4 regions of the Klebsiella sp. WOUb02 genome follow, and region 3 is predicted to be linked to each of the others. Evidence: predicted binding sites of a transcription regulator. Region 3 holds the regulator's gene; each other region holds the start of a gene.

Region 1 (3,120 bases), 260 kb from region 3:
ATATGCTGAGCCTGCGGGACCTGGCGCATGGCGCGTTCGGTCAGGTCGCGGTGGGTAATCACCAGGTCGACGTCCGGCGGCAGGTTGTTAATCGCACAGTTGGTGACGGAGATATTGCTCAGTCCCGCATCCTGTACTTTCTTACGCAGCACGCCTGCGCCCATGGCGCTGGAACCCATACCGGCGTCGCAGGCAACGATGATTTTGCGCACGTGGCTCAGGTCGTTAGCGACATCGCCAGCGGCCAGCGGCGTCGCCGCGCCTTTGGAAGCGGACTTCATATCCTGCACACGGCGGGTTGCCGCATCGATATCCTCTTCCTCTTTCACTTTGCTGGTTTTCAGCAGAATGGCGGAGACCACGAAGGAGACGGCCATAGCGGCGATAATCGCAGCGATGTTAGCAAAATAGGTGCCTTTCGGCGTCATGGCCAGCACCGCCAGGATGGAGCCCGGAGAAGCCGGAGACACCAGGCCACCGTTGAGGATGGTCAGGGTGAACACGCCGGTCATACCGCCGAGGATAACGGCGAGGATCAGACGCGGGTTCATCAGCACGTACGGGAAGTAGATTTCGTGAATACCGCCGAGGAAGTGGATGATTGCCGCGCCGCCCGCGGACTGCTTGGCATTACCGCGACCAAAGAACATATACGCCAGCAGCACGCCCATCCCCGGACCCGGGTTCGCTTCAATCAGGAAGAAGATTGATTTGCCCAGCTCGTGGGACTGCTGAATACCCAGCGGCGAGAAGATACCGTGGTTGATGGCGTTGTTGAGGAACAGGATTTTCGCCGGTTCTACGAAGATAGACGCCAGCGGCAGCATGTCATGCACGACCATGAAGTTAACGCCCGCCGCCAGAATTTTCGACAGGACTTCAACCGCAGGGCCAATGCCGAGAAACGCCAGAATCGCGAGGATCATCCCGATGATGCCGGCGGAGAAGTTATTCACCAGCATCTCGAAGCCGGACTTAATCTTACCGTCTACCCAGCCGTCAAAATGTTTAATCGCCCAGCCGCCCAGCGGACCGGCAATCATCGCGCCGAGGAACATCGGCATATCGGCGCCGACGATCACGCCCATCGTGGTAATCGCGCCGACCACGCCGCCGCGCTCGCCGCCAATCAGCTTACCGCCGGTGTAACCGATCAGCAGCGGCAGCAGGTAGGTAATCATCGGGCCGACCAGCTTCGCCAGCGTTTCGCTCGGCAGCCATCCTGTCGGAATGAATAGTGCGGTGATGATACCCCACGCGATAAACGCGCCGATGTTTGGCATCACCATATTGCTAAGGAAACGACCAAAGCTTTGCACCTTGATCTTGATATCGGATGACATAAAACACCCCTTTTTCTGTTTTGCTTATCGCGTAGGCTAAAAGCCTGAGGCTTGTTGTTAATGTGGCGGCAGAGGAAGCCGGACCCTGATTGATAAAGCGAAATCTGGCACTGAATCGTAGAACTGTCCAGTGACCGGGTCTTTATGTGATCTGTGTCACGTGAATATAGGCGATCGTGAGGTGTATATAGTGATTTGTGTCACATAATGGCTGTGCAAAAAAGCGTCCGGGGGATAATTTGCGGCCGAAAATGCGATTTAATGTGATAAATGTCACAATTTTGTATCTGATAATAATTTTTTATATGTGATGTTTGTCACAAAATATCGGCGCTTGTTTTTAGCGCCTGTGATCTCAGGCAGATTTCGCGGGCCGGCGTTGGCCCATGCGGATCGGTTGTATAACGTCCAGGGCTGATTGCCGCGACGTCCCGCCTGCCTTTTGTCCGCGCCTGAACCATACTTAGATTTTTGTTGGCGAAAGGAGCAGGCAATGAAACTGATCGGCAGCTATACCAGTCCCTTTGTGCGCAAAATTTCCGTCATACTGCTGGAAAAAGATATTCCCTTCGAGTTCGTCAATGAATTCCCCTGGAGCGAAACCAGCGGCGTCGCGAAATATAATCCGTTAGGCAAGGTGCCGGTACTGGTGACCGACGACGGCGAGTGCTGGTTCGACTCGCCGATTATTGCGCAATATCTGGAACTGCTCGGCGTGATGCCGGATATGCTGCCGACCGAGCCGCAGGCGGCGCTGAAAATACGGCAGCTGGAGGCGCTGGCTGACGGCGTGATGGAGGCGGCGCAGGCACTGGTGCGTGAAAAGGCGCGTCCGCCGGCCCAGCAGTCGGAAACGGAGCTGCTGCGCCAACGCGAGAAGGTGGCTCGCGGCCTGGATGCGCTGGAGGCCTACGCGGCCGACGGCACCCTGCGCGGGGATGAGATTAACCTGGCGTCGATCTCCGCGGCCTGCGCCATTGCCTATCTTAACTTCCGCCGCGTGGCGCCGGGCTGGTGCGCGACGCGGCCTCGGCTGATTGCGCTGGTTGAGGCGCTCTTTCAGCGCGCCAGTTTTGCCCGCACGGAACCGCCAAGGAGTTGACCCAGGCGGGTAACAGTTTCCGCGCGCAGGCGTTACAATTGCCGCTCAATTGTTGACTCCCTCTCCCGTCGGGAGGGGGGAAAATAACCTATCGCCAGGCTCATTCATGACTACCGATACTCGCGCGCTTTATACCCAACTTCCGGCCACCGACCGTCTGCTCCGCGATCCCGCTTTCTCGTCCGTGCTGGCTCGATACGGCCACGCCCAGGTTGTCGCCCTGCTGCGCCAGATGCTGGAGCTGGCGCGGGAGCATATCCGCCTGAGCCACGCGCTGCCCGACTGGTGCGGCGACTGGGGGCGGGAGGCCGAACGGCGGCTGGCGCAGACGATGGAAAGCGCGCTGCGCCCGGTTTTCAACCTGACGGGAACGGTGCTGCATACCAATTTAGGCCGCGCGATCCAGGCCGAGGTCGCGGTGGAGGCGGTTGCGCAGGCGATGCGGGCGCCGGTTACCCTTGAATACAGCCTCGACGACGGCGGGCGCGGCCACCGCGATCGCGCGCTGGCAGATCTGCTGTGCCGCCTGACCGGCGCGGAAGACGCCTGCATCGTCAATAACAACGCCGCGGCGGTGCTGCTGATGCTGGCGGCAACGGCCAGCGGCAAAGAGGTCGTGCTCTCGCGCGGCGAGCTGGTGGAGATTGGCGGCGCGTTTCGCATCCCTGACGTGAT
Region 2 (3,120 bases), 370 kb from region 3:
TGCGTCTTTTCCGTCAGCCAGTTGACGATCCGCATCGCCATCACATCCATCGAGTACTCAATCGCCGGGATGGTCGGAATACCGGGCAGCTGTAGCGATCCCGCCAGGCTAAAAACCATCACCTTTTCCGGCACCGCGCGACTGAACGCCTGCAGCTGCGGGACAACCCGCTGCGCCTGCTGCTCATCGGCAACCAGCAGCGCATTGAAATTCAACGTTGTGGCGTTGCTCACCAGCTCCTGCACCGCCACCGAAGGCGAAATGCTGTCAAGGAATACCAGGTTACGATTAAACGGCAGGAAGTTTTTCTCCAGCGCATGCTTGTAGCCCAGCAGCACCTGATCGGCAAAGCCGCTCCCCTCGGGATGGATAAGCGCAATCTGACGTCGCCCCTGGCTAATCAAATAGTTACAGGCGGTTTCCGCGGCAAAAGCGTGGTCAAACTGAATGCTGTTCGCCCCTTCGCTCTCGAGGCAGTCGATCAGCGCCACGTCCGGCCGGTCGATATTCAATGGAAAGCGGGCGCCGATAATCAGGATATCGTCGCACAGGCCGCAGCTGAGCTCTTCAAGCGAGTTCATCACCCCATCGCGGGTGTTCGCAAAGCGCAGCAGGAGATGCTTTTGATGCTGGCTGAGCTGTTTTTCCAGGGCATACAGATAGCTGGTGGTTTGGTTGATATTATCCTGCGCGCAAATCACCCCGATGCAGCCCGTGCTCTGGCTGAACAATGATTGGGCAATCATATTTGGCCGGTAATTGAGTTCTTCAGCCGCCTGCAGTACCGCCTGACGACTGGCCTCTTTGACTCCGCGAGAACCGCTCAATACGCGTGAAACCGTGGCCTTTGAGACGCCAGCCAGCCGTGATACATCGTTGATTGTAGACATCATTCTCCCCTGACAGGGTCGGGCCGATCCCTGTAAATCTTAAAACCTGAATCGCTTCAATAGTAACCAACGGCAGTATATCCGTTTCCTTTTTTATTTGGAAACCGACTTTCCGTTTCATGGAAAATCATCGCAGAAACCACGGAATTATGTGAGCAGAATCTAATTAATCAGCCCTTACCCCGTTAGTTCTTGACGGTTATCACAGTTCTGTTTTTTATAAATGGAAACCGGTTTCCGTCTGATATCAAATCATCCACGCAATAACTTTTTACATTTCGAGGATGAGTGCCGATGTACAAGATTATGCTGTGCTGCTCTGCGGGGATGTCCACCAGTCTGCTGGTCAGGAAGATGGTTGATGAGGCGAAGGAACGTAACCTGCCGGTGCAGATAGACGCCTACGGCGTTTCCGAATTTGACATGCAGTTTCCGCAATACCAGGTGGTGCTGCTCGGGCCCCAGGTAAAATACATGCTGAAAACCTTATCTGAGAAAGCCGCCTCCCTGAATATTCCGGTCCAGCCGATAAACGCGATGGACTACGGAATGCAGCGGGGAGATAACGTCCTGGATTACGCTCTGTCGCTGATAGCAGCGGCGCATTAAGAGGTGTGCAAATGAGTTCTCTGTATCAGTCCATGATTGCCGCGATCGAGCAATCTATTACTCCGCTGGCAGGACGCCTTGGGCAGCAGAAATACGTTATCGCCATCCGCGATGGCTTCACTGCCGCATTGCCGTTTATGATCATCGGCTCTTTCATGCTGGTATTTATCTTTCCTCCTTTTTCGCCCGACACCACCAACGGTTTTGCCCGCGGCTGGCTGGATTTCTCACAGCAGTATCGTGAACAGCTGATGCTGCCGTTTAACCTGAGCATGGGGGTCATGACCTTCTTTATTTCCGTCGGCATTGGCGCCAGCCTCGGCCGCCAGTTTCAGCTCGACCCGGTGATGTCCGGCCTGCTGGCCTTTATGGCCTTCCTGCTGGTCGCGGCGCCCTACGCTGACGGCAAAATTTCCACCCAGTATCTGTCCGGCCAGGGGATCTTCACCGCTTTAATTACCGCCATCTACTCCACCCGCATTTACGCATGGCTGAAGCGGAATAATATTACTATCCGCCTGCCCAAAGAGGTGCCCACCGGCGTCGCGCGCTCGTTCGAAATCCTGATCCCGGTGCTGGTGGTGATCGGTACGCTGCACCCGCTGAACCTGTTTATCGAAGCGCAGACTGGTATGATCCTACCGCAGGCGATTATGCATCTGCTGGAACCGCTGGTGTCGGCCTCCGACTCCCTGCCGGCAATTCTGCTCTCGGTGCTGATGTGCCAGATTTTCTGGTTCGCCGGGATCCACGGCTCGCTGATTGTGACCGGGATTATGAACCCGTTCTGGATGGCGAACCTGTCGGCAAACCAGGCGGCACTGGCCGCTGGTGCCGCGCTGCCGCACGTTTATCTGCAGGGCTTCTGGGACCACTATCTGCTGATTGGCGGCGTGGGCTCGACGCTACCTCTGGCTTTCCTGCTGTTGCGCAGCCGCGTGGCGCACCTGCGGACTATCGGCAAAATGGGCATCGTGCCAAGCTTCTTCAACATTAATGAGCCGATCCTGTTCGGGGCGCCGATTATCATGAACCCGATGATGTTTATCCCGTTCGTGTTCGTGCCGATGATCAACGCGGTGCTGGCCTACGGCGCAACGCGTCTCGGCTGGCTGACTCAGGTGGTTTCGCTGACGCCGTGGACCACGCCGGCACCCATCGGCGCCTCCTGGGCCGCCAACTGGACCCTGAGCCCGGTAGTGATGTGCGTCATTTGCATGGTGATGTCTGCCGTCATTTACCTGCCATTCCTCCGCGCCTATGAACGCTCATTAATGAAAACCGAAGTCGAAAAAGCCAAAGGCGCCGTTCCGGTCGCTGAAACCGTAAGCCAGTAATAGTCGGGAAATACGCTCTCAGCGCTATTTCCCGGAGCGTCCGATAAAAATAACACCGTCATCAGGAGTAAGTATCCTCCGGCAGAGCCGGAGGCTTTAGGGGGAGCGCCTCAAAGGCGCCGACAAACCATGAGCCGCCCAAGGCGGCTGCTATACGTTCAGTTTCATTTGATCGTATCGTTCGTCTTCTCTCTCCTGGTTGCGTATGTATGCCCTGACCGTGGCTTCATCCAAACCAACGGTTGAAACGAAATAACCTCGTGCCCAGAAAACTTCTCCGGTGA
Region 3 (3,120 bases):
GGCGATGCTGCAAGGGTCGTTTATCTCGCATATCAACACGCTGGTGGTGCCGGGCGGCAAAATGGGGCTGGCGATGGAGCTGATCATGGCGCCGCTGGTTGAACGGCTGATGGCGGGGAAAAAGATCGGTTAAGCCGTTAGCAACCCCGGCGGCGACGCAAACCGGGGCGACGGGCTGGTCATTCGGCTTAGCCCGCAATAACCTCGTACGAATGCGTGATATTTACCGCTTTTTGCAGCATCAGCGCCACCGAGCAGTATTTTTCCGCCGACAGGTCCACCGCCCGCGAAACGGCCGCATCCTTCAGCTCGCGGCCGGTGACGATAAAATGCAGGTTGATGTGGGTAAACAGGCGCGGCGCCTCTTCCCGACGCTCAGAGGTCAGCTTCACCTCACAGTTGGTCACATCATGGCGTCCTTTCTGCAAAATTGAGACCACGTCGATGGCGCTGCAGCCGCCGGCGGCCATCAGCACCATTTCCATCGGGCTCGGCGCTTTATCCCCGGAGTTGCCGTCCATCAAAATCTGGTGGCCGGAAGCCGACTCACCAATGAAGGTTAACCCTTCGACCCATTTCACACGAGCTTGCATAAAACTTAACTCCAAGGTTGCAATTTTCCTGACAGATTACGCGCACATAACAAATCTGGCAACGGAAGGCGACCTGCATCATGCTGAAGCGAGACACCAGGAGACATGCGGCAAAAGCTATGCTAAAACAGTCAGGATGCTACAGTATTACATTGATGTACTGCATGTATGCAGAGGAATTCACATTACAGGCTGCAGAAAAATCACCAGCCAGCTTCCCAGGCATAGGGAAACAATACGATTGCATGCCCGGATGCCGTGTAGTGTCGGCACCCGGAGATAGCTTATAACAGAGGATAACCGCGCATGGTGCTTGGCAAACCGCAAACAGACCCTACCCTCGAATGGTTCTTGTCTCATTGCCACATTCATAAGTACCCATCTAAAAGCACGCTGATCCACCAGGGTGAAAAAGCAGAAACGTTGTACTACATCGTCAAAGGCTCTGTGGCTGTGCTCATCAAGGATGAAGAAGGTAAAGAGATGATTCTCTCTTACCTCAACCAGGGCGATTTCATCGGTGAATTAGGCTTGTTTGAAGAAGGCCAGGAGCGTAGCGCCTGGGTACGTGCGAAAACCGCATGTGAAGTGGCCGAAATCTCCTATAAAAAATTCCGTCAGCTGATCCAGGTTAACCCGGACATCCTGATGCGTCTCTCATCGCAGATGGCCCGCCGTCTGCAGGTTACCTCTGAGAAAGTCGGTAACCTTGCCTTCCTTGACGTCACCGGCCGTATCGCCCAGACGTTGCTGAACCTGGCAAAACAGCCTGACGCCATGACTCACCCGGACGGTATGCAAATCAAAATTACCCGTCAGGAAATCGGTCAGATCGTCGGCTGCTCGCGTGAAACCGTTGGCCGTATTCTGAAGATGCTGGAAGATCAAAATCTGATCTCCGCCCACGGTAAAACTATCGTCGTCTACGGCACGCGTTAAGCTGATAAAACGGCGTATTGCTCCCGCAATACGCCGTTTCTGTTTTCCCTCTATGTGGCGCAGGCTGATTTACCACCCGGAAGTCAACTACGCACTGCGGCAAACGCTGGTGCTGTGTCTGCCGGTCGCAATTGGCCTCCTTCTCGGTCATCTGCAGCAGGGCCTGCTGTTCTCGCTGGTTCCCGCATGCTGCAACGTCGCCGGTCTTGATACGCCGCATAAACGTTTCTTTAAACGCCTGATTATTGGCGGCTCGCTTTTTGCCGGCTGCAGCCTGATCGTTCAGCTCCTTCTCCAGCATGATATCCCGCTCCCTTTAATTCTCAGCGGCCTGACCCTGCTCCTTGGCGTCACGGCGGAAATCAGCTCGCTGCACGCGAGGCTGCTGCCCGCCTCGCTGATTGCCGCCATCTTTACCCTGAGCCTCGCCGGCAATATGCCGGTCTGGGAGCCGCTGCTGATCTACGCGCTCGGCACGCTGTGGTACGGGCTATTCAACTGGTTCTGGTTTTGGCTATGGCGCGAGCAGCCGCTGCGCGAATCGCTCAGCCTGCTCTACCGGGAGCTGGCCAACTACTGTGAAGCCAAATACAGCCTGCTGACCCAGCATATCGACCCGGCAACCTCGCTGCCTCCTCTGCTGACCCGCCAGCAAAAGGTCGTCGATCTGATCACCCTGTGCTACCAGCAGATGCATATGCTGGCGGCCAATCAGCGTAACGATCATAAGCGCCTGCTGCGGGCGTTTCAGATTGCCCTCGATCTCCAGGAGCACATTTCCGTCAGCCTGCATCAGCCGGAAGAGGTGCAGAAGCTGGTCGAACGCAGCCACGCTGAAGCGGTAATCCGCTGGAATGCGCAAACCGTCGCGGCGCGGCTGAGGGTACTGGCGGACGACATCCTGTACCACCGCTATCCGCAGCGCTTTAACATGGATAAGCAGATCGGCGCGCTGGAGAAGATTGCCTCGCAGCACCCCGACAACCCAGTCGGGCAGTTCTGCGCATGGCACTTCGGCCGCCTTGCCCGGGTGCTACGCACCCAGCGGCCGCTGTACGCGCGTAACCTAATGGCCGATAAGGAGCGGCGCCTGCCGCTGCTGCCTGCGCTAAAAAGCTATCTCTCTTATAAATCGCCGGCTTTGCGCAGCGCCGCCCGCATCTGCGTGATGCTCACCGCCGCAAGCCTGATGGGTAGCGCGCTAAATCTTCCCAAACCCTACTGGATCCTGATGACGGTGCTCTTCGTTACCCAGAACGGCTACGGCGCGACGCGGGTCCGCATCGTCCACCGGGCGGCAGGGACCCTTGCCGGCCTGGTGATTGCCGGACTGACGCTGCACTTCCACGTCCCGGAGGGCTATACGCTGACCGCGATGCTGATTATCACGCTATTGAGCTATCTGATTATTCGCAAGAGCTACGGCTGGGCGATGGTGGGCTTTACCGTCACGGCGGTGTATACCCTGCAGCTGCTAACGCTCAACGGCGAACAGTTTATCGTCGCCAGGCTTATCGATACGCTTATCGGGTGCCTGATCGCCTTCGGCGGGATGGTATGGCTGTGGCCGCAGTGGCAGAGCGGGCTG
Region 4 (3,120 bases), 570 kb from region 3:
GCGGCTGCGGCAGCAGCGATGCCAGATGCGCGATCTCCCGCTGGCCCAGGCGGCCGGCCGCCCGGGGCACCGTCGCGACGCGCTTGAGTATTGCCGGGCTCCAGTGCTGTTCGCCGACGGCCACCAGCTGCGCTACCAGCGTTTTCACATCATATATTGCCATCAGCTGGCGCAATAACGCCTGCGCATCTTCCCCGGCCTGCGTGACCGGCAGAGACGGGGGATTTTCCTTAGATAAATTTTGCGGCATAACCTCAACCAGCTGGACACTTTTCGCAGAGATTACCACAAATAGCGCAGGCAGTTTTAAGCCTGTGGATCAAAGCGGCGCAAAACCGCCTCATCCAGCGCGGTGGGATCACCCTGCAGCTGCTGAGCTGAGCTTCGCCATAAACTGCACCAGGAAGCGGGCGTTGTGTTCCGCCATCGCTTTTCCTTCATCGGTTTGCATCGTTTTTGGCAGGCTCAGCAGCTTGCACTGGAAATGGTCCAGCGCATAGGTGCGATCGTCCAGACTGCGCCGGTCGGCAAAAGGATCGTCAGCGTCAAACAGGATATTATTCAGCGCGCCGGAAACCGCGAAAACGCGCGCCAGGCCAATCGCGCCCAGGGACTCGAGCCTGTCGGCATCCTGGACAATCTTCGCCTCTTCGCTGAGGGGAGGAATACCGGCGCTGAAGCTATGCGCCTCAATGGCGTGCAGCACGGCAGGATAGCGGTCGACGGGAAAATCGGCAAAAGACGACTGCAGAATGCTTTGCGTCTTTTTCGCCGCCATCACCGATGAGCGGCTGCGGTCGGGGTGGTTTTTGGGCAGGCTCACAATGTCATGAAAGTAACAGGCGGTGAGGATCGCCAGACGGTCAACCTGCCGGCCAGCGGCCAACCGCTGGGCGGTGCCCCACACGCGACGAAAATGCGAAATGTCGTGCGCGGAGTCGCCCTGCGAATGATGCTCTATCAGCCAGGTTTCAAATCGTTGCTGCCAGTCAACCAGTTCCATACGCGTTCCTTTGAGAGAAGGTAGGCTGCGAGCATAGCAACTTTAATCCTGATGTTCATATCTCCGGCTATCAGGCCGCGTATACCAGGCGATGGCCCCAAGGGCTAACCCAACGATGCCGAGGACAAGAAAGCCCAGCAGCGCGCCCAGCCATTTCCCCGTCGTCGAACCCAGATCCCCGTCAACGCCCGCGCCTGGCAGGCTTTGAATATGTCCGACAACCCACCAGTAGCGCGCCATCGCCCACAGGAAATAGCCGCAGAAGGCGTAAAACGCCCATAGCGCCAGCTTCCCGGCGGGACTCCGTTTCGCTTTCTCTTCCATTCAACTGCTCTCCTTTCTTCAGTAACGAAACGTCACCTTAAAATGAAAAATGTGATTAAAATCACATTATACAGCGAAGTTTGCCATCAGGCACCCGTAACCTCGGGTGAAGTACGCTCGACGAATCAAGGTCGTCCGCAGCGCCTCTTATCTACTCCCGATCGATAATATGCCCAATCACGCCGGCATATTATTCCCGACAACGCTCGATTTAATCTCTTTTCAATGCCGACTATTCTTCCACGAAATAATTCAGCGTCCATGATGGATAATTATCACCCGAACTTGTATGAAGCGATTAAACATAAACATTATAAATTTTATAATGAACGTGAACCTCTCAAATAAACAAATAACTCACTGTTATAAAAGACAATAAATAAGATCAATGACTCAACAATGAACGATAAAATATTAATATAAAGAATTAAAATGAAACATTTTGCAATATTATATATAATTTAATTACATTTTTAATTTAAATAAAAATGAACCTTCGCAGATAGTATCTATTTTGCATTTCAGCAAGACTCGTTGACATTCACATTAATTATAAATAAAAGGGAATATATAATGAAAAGAAAAGCACTGGCAATTCTGGTGTCGTCCTTATTAATCTCTGGGGCCTCTAGCGCAGCGGAAATCTATAATAAGAGCGGTAATAAAGTCGATTTTTACGGCAAAATGGTCGGCGAGCATATTATGACCGATACCGACGAAGGCAATCGCAACTCTGAAGACACCTCCTACGCGCGGTTCGGCGTTAAGGGTGAAACGCAGATCAACAGCGATCTGATCGGCTACGGTCGGTTTGAGTACAATATGAAAGCTAACCGGCCAGAAGGCGATCAGGGCAGCGCGACCCGTCTGGCCTTTGCCGGTTTAAAATACGCCAGTTACGGCTCATTTGATTATGGCCGCAACTACGGGGTGGTATACGACGCCGCAGGCTACACGGATATGCTGGTTGAGTGGGGCGGAGACGGTCTGGTGCATACCGATAACTTTATGACCGGCCGAGCCAACGGCGTCGCCACCTACCGCAATACCGACTTTTTTGGCCTGTCCGATGGGCTGAACTTTGCTCTCCAGTACCAGGGTAAAAATACCAACCGCGATCGTCTGAAAGCAAACGGCGACGGCTACAGCATGTCCGTTGACTACAGCCTCGACGGATTTGGTTTTGCCGCCGCCTACGGTAATTCCGACCGTACGGACGAACAGACCGCCGACGGTAAAGGTGAAACGGCGGAGGTCTGGAGTATCGCGGCGAAATATGATGCCAATAGCCTGTATACGGCCGTTATGTATGCCGAATCACGCAATATGCTGCCGATGGAAAATGGCCTCATCGCCAATAAAACGCAGAGCGTTGAAGCCGTCGTGCAGTACCAGCTCGACTTCGGTCTGCGCCCTTCCCTGGGCTACGTCTACGCGAAGGGTCAGGATCTCGGCAACGACAGGCGCGGCAACGCAGAGATCATGAACTACGTTGAGCTGGGTACCTGGTACTACTTCAACAAAAACTTCAACGTCTACACCGCCTATAAGTTCAATCTTCTCGATGAGAAAGACCGCGTTGTCACCGGCGCGGCGACTGATAATCAGTTCGCGCTCGGCATCACCTATCAGTTCTGATGCCGCCTCACCTACCTAAGCCCGCCTCGTGCGGGCTTTTTTTTGTTGGCCGCCGCCCGACAGCAAATTCGGAGACGGCCTAATGCGCAATCGCCGACGGTGGCACATTTTTAAATGAGCGCGACCGCGGATAACGTCACACGACTTAGCTCACA

Evidence for each region. The regulator CRP, encoded in region 3, controls carbon source genes, mostly activating them, when cyclic AMP is high. The targets are predictions, from matches to a motif close to ATGTGANNNNNNTCACAT.
Region 1: the regulator CRP is predicted to act here: its motif matches at 1,605-1,622, upstream of ABOC21_RS26090 (PTS mannitol transporter subunit IICBA).
Region 2: the regulator CRP is predicted to act here: its motif matches at 1,040-1,057, upstream of ABOC21_RS25590 (PTS sugar transporter subunit IIB).
Region 4: the regulator CRP is predicted to act here: its motif matches at 1,377-1,394, upstream of drpB (cell division protein DrpB).

The regions. Positions count from the first base shown of each region.
Region 1 is NZ_CP170110.1:3,929,735-3,932,854, forward strand. Features, by position in the region: gene ABOC21_RS26090 (PTS mannitol transporter subunit IICBA) at 1-1,343, opposite strand, end outside; gene ABOC21_RS26095 (glutathione S-transferase) at 1,837-2,445, shown strand; gene selA (L-seryl-tRNA(Sec) selenium transferase) at 2,552-3,120, shown strand, end outside.
Region 2 is NZ_CP170110.1:3,828,077-3,831,196, reverse strand. Features, by position in the region: gene ABOC21_RS25595 (LacI family DNA-binding transcriptional regulator) at 1-890, opposite strand, end outside; gene ABOC21_RS25590 (PTS sugar transporter subunit IIB) at 1,185-1,499, shown strand; gene ABOC21_RS25585 (PTS sugar transporter subunit IIC) at 1,511-2,836, shown strand; gene tnpA (IS200/IS605 family transposase) at 2,987-3,120, opposite strand, start outside.
Region 3 is NZ_CP170110.1:4,194,475-4,197,594, reverse strand. Features, by position in the region: gene ABOC21_RS27370 (phosphoribulokinase) at 1-133, shown strand, start outside; gene ABOC21_RS27365 (OsmC family protein) at 189-593, opposite strand; gene crp (cAMP-activated global transcriptional regulator CRP) at 900-1,532, shown strand; gene ABOC21_RS27355 (YccS/YhfK family putative transporter) at 1,585-3,120, shown strand, end outside.
Region 4 is NZ_CP170110.1:458,591-461,710, reverse strand. Features, by position in the region: gene ABOC21_RS08865 (DNA cytosine methyltransferase) at 1-250, opposite strand, end outside; partial or broken gene ABOC21_RS08860 (phosphohydrolase) at 307-1,003, opposite strand; gene drpB (cell division protein DrpB) at 1,046-1,327, opposite strand; gene ABOC21_RS08850 (porin) at 1,901-2,965, shown strand.